2 linked regions of the Candidatus Vesicomyosocius sp. SY067_SCS001 genome follow. The protein of the gene in region 1 interacts with the protein of each later gene in a pairwise test. Links are inferred from orthologs where the notes say so. Each region holds a gene or a part of one and is shown in the gene's direction. Other genes may lie near its edges.

Region 1 (3,075 bases):
GATTAAAATAATTTTTGTTGAAACACTTAATTAAGGAATATATAATGAGATATACAGGTTTAATTGAATACTATAAAGATAGACTCCCTGTGAATGATAAAACTAAACTTATTAGTTTAGGAGAAGGGAATACACCACTTATTAAGTTGGTAAATTTACCTAAAGAATTAAGTAAAGATGTTGATATTTATATCAAATATGAAGGTCTGAACCCTACAGGTTCATTTAAAGATCGCGGTATGACTATGGCAGTTACTAAAGCGGTAGAATCTGGCTCTAAAGCAATTATTTGTGCTTCTACAGGCAATACTTCAGCATCCGCAGCAGCTTACGCAGCACGTGCTGGTATTAAGGCGTTTGTACTAATACCTGAAGGTAAAATTACACTAGGTAAATTAGCTCAAGCAATGATGCACAGTGCTATTATTATTCAAATCAAAGGTAACTTTGATGATGGCATGCGTTTGGTTAAAGAAGTATCCAAACATGTCTCTGTATCTATTGTCAATTCAATTAATCCGTTTCGTTTACAAGGTCAAAAAACTGCTGCCTTTGAAATTATAGAAGAACTTGGATTTGCACCAGATTATCATTGTCTACCTGTTGGAAATGCAGGGAATATTTCATCACATTGCATAGGATATTCAGAATTATATAAAGAAGGAAAGGTAAACAATATGCCTAAAATGATAGGCTATCAAGCAGCAGGATCTGCACCTTTTGTTCAAGGAATTATGATAGATAACCCTGAAACTATTGCAACTGCTATTCGTATTGGTCACCCTCAAAACTGGGATTTAGCACAAAAAGTTAAGAAAGAATCAAAAGGATGGTTTAGTTCATTAACTGATGAAAAAATTCTAAGAACACAAAAATTACTGTCTGAAAAAGAGGGTATTTTCTGCGAACCTGCTTCAGCAACTGCACTAGCAGGTGCAATACATGATATTAAAAGCGGAAAAATTGTAAACGGTTCTAAAATAGTATGTACACTAACAGGTCATGGTTTAAAAGACTCTGATACAGCAATTTCACAATGTAACAATCAAATAATCAATATTAACCCAATAATAAGTGAAGTCAAAAATGCTATTTTTAACAATATGTAACTCCAACTAAAAAAAGTTATGATATTCAAAACTATTGAACAAACCATTGGCAATACACCTTTAGTAAAACTACAACGTCTAAACCCTAATTCATCAAACACCATCTTACTTAAACTAGAGGGTAATAACCCTGCAGGATCAGTTAAAGATAGATCTGTACTTAACATGGTTTCAAATAGTGAAAAACGAGGTGAAATATCTCCTGGCGATACCCTAATTGAAGCCACCAGTGGTAATACTGGTATTGCATTAGCCATGATAGCAGCTATTAAAAGCTATAAAATGATTTTAATTATGCCTGATTATCTTTCACAAGAAAGACGTGATGCCATGAGTGCTTATGGCGCCAAACTTATCTTAGTTACTAAGGATGAAGGCATGGAGGGTGCTAGAGATTTAGCTGATAAAATGGAAAAACAAGGTATAGGTAAACAGCTTAATCAATTTTCTAATCTAGATAACCCCAATGCTCACTTCAATACAACTGCTGAAGAAATCTGGCAAGATACACAAGGATCAATCACTCATTTTATCTCCGCTATGGGGACTACTGGCACTATTATGGGTGTATCAGATAGGTTAAAAGAAAAAAACCCAACAATTCAAATTATTGGCGTTCAACCTGAAGATGGTGCACAAATTGCTGGAATTCGCCGTTGGCCAAAAACATACTTACCAAAAATCTTTAATCTCTCTAAAATAGATACTATTATGAATATTTCACAAATATCAGCAGAGCAAACCACACGAAACCTAGCAACAATAGAAGGTATTTTTGCTGGTGTATCCTCTGGAGGTTCTATATTTTCAGCCATTGAATTATCTAAAAACGTTAATAACGCCACTATTGTTACTATTGCTTGTGACCGAGGAGACCGCTACCTTTCAACTGGTATATTTAGTTGATAAGATACCTCTCTCACCAACTCCCTAATAAACTAAAAATTTATATATTCTTAGCACTAAGTAGTATTATTACTGTTATTGTTATTAATTTCTTCCTCACTTATAGTGAACATGCCCAAAATATATTTAAGCATTTAATTTCTTCAAAGCCTTATTTAAGTTTTGTTATCACACCTGTTGTTTTTGTCTTAGTTGTATATATTACTAAGTACTTTTGCCATTATGTTCAAGGTAGTGGGATCCCCCAACTAATTATTGCCAATGATTCTCGCAATAAATCTATACGTAAAAAGCTATTATCATTTAGAGTGGCAACTGGAAAAATTATACTTATTTTTGCAGGCATGCTTGGTGGTGCGCCTATTGGCATCGAAGGACCTAGTATTCATATTGGAGGTTCAATATTTTTTGGATTTAATAAGTTTATCAAATTTAAACGTAAACTTCTCATTCATTCACTGATTGCGATTGGTGGTAGCGCTGGGCTTATCGTCGCCTTTAATGCGCCAATTGCAGGTTTTATGTTTAGTTTTGAAGAAATAGGCCGTAAACTAAAAAAACAAGCACTTATTTTAATCGCTATCGTTAGTGTGGTAGTTTACTTATTAGCAATTATATATCGTGGTAATAATATCTATTTGAGCGATATGTCAGCTAATTCTATTGATTTAATACTAATTTGGCAATTACTACCATTAGTGATATTATCCGGTATTTTAGGTGGTTTATTCTCAAAAATAACTCTTTACTTGATTAAAATATTTACAGCTTACACCAAAATCAAAGTTATTATAATTGCATTAATATTAGGCTTAATTATTGCACTATTTAATTATTTATCCAAAGGTCAAATTGCTGGTTCTGGTCGTGAAGAAGTATTGTTAATATTAACTGGCTATAAATTTGGTAATGATTTTATTGTGATGAAATATTTATCAACCCTAAGTTCTTTAGCCTCCACAATTCCTGGCGGTTTGTTTATGCCTAGTATTTCTATAGGGGCTGGTATTGGTAGTGAAATAAGCAATTATTATTCACAAATCAATCCACAAATTATTAT
Region 2 (2,993 bases), 270 kb from region 1 along the record:
ATTAAATATATTCACAATGCTGCCGATAACGGAGTTCAATATATAATTATCAATCCTGCAGCTTTTACACACACATCAATTGCTTTACGTGATGCTATACTTGCTGTAGGTATTGAATTTAGTGAAGTTCACTTATCTAATATATATAAGCGTGAAAATTTTCGCAAACAATCTTATTTTTCAGATATCGCACAAGGAATTATTTCAGGCTTTGGCCCAAAAGGCTATGAATTCGCACTACAAGCTGCAATTCAACATATTCAACAATTAGAGAGGTTGTAAATGGACATTCGTAAAGTAAAAAAATTAATGGAATTACTAGAACAATCTAGCATGAGTGAAATTGAAATTGTTGAGGGCGAAGAATCTCTGCGTATCTCACGCTATAGAAATTCTACAATAGCACCTCCAGTAGCAATTACAACTCCAGTAGTTACTCCAATAGAAACTACTGGAGTAACTCCGTCTGAAAATAATATATCCACAACAATAGATGGCCATCCAATTACCTCACCTATGGTTGGTACTTTCTATAGCGCAGCATCACCTAATTCTGATGCTTTTGTTAAAATTGGTCAACATGTCAACCAAGGTGATACAATCTGTATTGTTGAAGCAATGAAAATTATGAACCAAATCGAAGCAGATCAATCTGGAACAGTAACTGAAATATTATGCACAGATGGTGATGCAGTTGAATTCAGTCAAACACTAGTAATCATTCAATGACATCAATGAACAAAATTAATAAGGTTCTAATCGCTAATCGGGGTGAAATTGCGCTTAGAATTTTAAGAACTTGTAAAGAGCTAGGCATTAAGACTGTCGCTGTTTATTCAACAGCAGATAAAGATCTTAAGCATGTTCGCTTATCTGACGAGGCTGTATGTATTGGTCCGCATCCATCAAAAGACAGCTATTTAAACATCCCAGCACTGATTGCTGCAGCAGAAGTTACTCATGCTGATGCAATTCATCCTGGTTATGGCTTCTTATCTGAAAACGCAGATTTTGCACAACGTGTTGAAGAAAGTGGGTTTATTTTTATCGGACCGCGTGCTGATAATATCCGCACAATGGGCGATAAAGTTGCTGCCATTAATGCCATGCAAAGATCTGGAATGCCTTGTATTCCTGGATCAAATGGAAGTTTGACTGAAGACGACACTCAAAACACCAAACTTGCACGTGATATTGGCTTTCCAATTATAATCAAAGCCTCTAACGGAGGCGGAGGACGTGGTATGCGTGTGGTTGAAAAAGAAGCTGACCTAATTGAATCAATTGAAGTAACCAAAACAGAAGCGCTTAACTTTTTTGGCAACTGCAAAGTATACATAGAGAAATTTTTAACTAAACCTAGACATATTGAAATTCAAATATTAGCTGACGAATACGGTAACGCCATTCATTTAGGTGAACGTGACTGCTCAATGCAAAGACGCCACCAAAAAGTCGTAGAAGAAGCACCAGCACCTGACATCACACCAAGATTACGAGATAGAATTACTAGTGCTTGTACAGATGCTTGTAAAGCCATTAGTTATCGTGGTGCTGGTACATTTGAGTTTTTATTTGAAAATAATGAATTCTATTTTATTGAAATGAATACCCGAATCCAGGTAGAGCATCCTGTTACCGAAATGATTACTGGTATTGACATTGTGCGTGAACAAATACGCATTGCTGACGGGCAAATACTATCATTCAAACAAAATGAAGTGCACATTAAAGGTCATGCTATTGAATGTCGTATTAACGCCGAAGACCCTAATAATTTCATGCCCTCACCAGGAAAGATCACCCAATACCATATAGCTGGGGGATTGGGTGTACGTGTTGACTCTCATGTATATAACGGTTATGTTGTGCCTCCATATTACGACTCTATGATTGGTAAACTAATTACTTTTTCTGATACTAGACTAAGTGCTATTATTAAAATGCAAAATGCACTTGATGAAATGGTAATTGATGGTATTAAAACCAATATTGCCTTACAAAAAAGAATCATAAATGATAAAATCTTTCAAAAGGGTAGTATAAACATCCACTATCTTGAGAAAATGCTGGAAAATTCTTTAATATGATCAAAGTAGGCATTATTGGTTCTACTGGATACACAGGACTAGAGCTTATACGTCTTCTACACAACCACCCAAATGCAAAGATTATCGCACTATGTTCAAGAATAAATGCTAGTAAATCCGTTATTAAAGAATTTCCTAGTCTAATAAGCTACATTGATCTTGACTTTATCAATCCAAATGAAAAAAAATTATTTGAATGTGACATTATTTTCTTTGCCACCCCACATGGAGTAGCCATGAATAGCGTTAGTAAATTCTTAAACAAAGACATTAAAATAATTGACTTAGGTGCTGATTTTCGCATTAAAAATAGCACTGAATGGAGTAAATGGTATGGCATAACACATACACAAGATGATTTATTAAAAGATGCTGTTTATGGCTTACCTGAAGTTTATAACTCACAAATCAAAAACGCCACCTTAATTGCCAATCCTGGGTGCTATCCAACCGCAATTATTCTAGCGCTCAAGCCTTTGCTTGAAACAAATGTAATTGACACAAAAAGTATTATTGCTGATTGCAAATCAGGTGTTAGCGGCGCAGGAAGAAGTGCTAATATTTCCACACTTTTTTGCGAAATAAACGAATCTTTAAAACCTTATAATGTTAATCAACATCGTCATAAACCTGAAACGCAACAAGTGTTAACCGACATCGCTGGCAAAGAAGTAAATTTTTTCTTTACCCCACATTTAGTACCTATGACTAGAGGTATGCTTGCTAGCATTTACGTTGATTTAACAAAGGATGTCAACATACAAAAATTATTTGAAAAACACTACCAAAACAACAGATTTATTCATATATTACCAACTAATGTTTATCCACAAACAAAATCAGTTAAGGGTACAAATAATTGCCATATTGGTATTCAAAAATCGAATAATAAACTTATCATTA

What was found. Proteins that work in one complex are often made in the same cells at the same time.
Region 2: the proteins of cysM (region 1) and accC interact in binary tests that used the Escherichia coli proteins (3 or more experiments, as listed by UniProt). The link is inferred for Candidatus Vesicomyosocius sp. SY067_SCS001 from one-to-one orthologs.

Annotation. Positions count from the first base shown.
Region 1 is NZ_CP054877.1:744,622-747,696, forward strand. The notes cover bases 78-3,071. They hold cysM (cysteine synthase CysM), read left to right. Parts: upstream 78-1,127; coding sequence 1,128-2,015; downstream 2,016-3,071. Other genes in these bases: thrC (threonine synthase), read left to right, coding at 78-1,109; HUW60_RS03585 (chloride channel protein), read left to right, coding at 2,012-3,071. Also shown: HUW60_RS03570 (homoserine dehydrogenase), read left to right, coding at 1-34; more of thrC, read left to right, coding at 45-77; more of HUW60_RS03585, read left to right, coding at 3,072-3,075. UniProt on the Escherichia coli protein: Two cysteine synthase enzymes are found. Both catalyze the same reaction. Cysteine synthase B can also use thiosulfate in place of sulfide to give cysteine thiosulfonate as a product.
Region 2 is NZ_CP054877.1:1,013,892-1,016,884, forward strand. What follows is about bases 1-2,912. They hold accC (acetyl-CoA carboxylase biotin carboxylase subunit), read left to right. Parts: upstream 1-734; coding sequence 735-2,090; downstream 2,091-2,912. Other genes in these bases: aroQ (type II 3-dehydroquinate dehydratase), read left to right, coding at 1-282; accB (acetyl-CoA carboxylase biotin carboxyl carrier protein), read left to right, coding at 283-729; argC (N-acetyl-gamma-glutamyl-phosphate reductase), read left to right, coding at 2,087-2,912. Also shown: more of argC, read left to right, coding at 2,913-2,993. UniProt on the Escherichia coli protein: This protein is a component of the acetyl coenzyme A carboxylase complex; first, biotin carboxylase catalyzes the carboxylation of the carrier protein and then the transcarboxylase transfers the carboxyl group to form malonyl-CoA.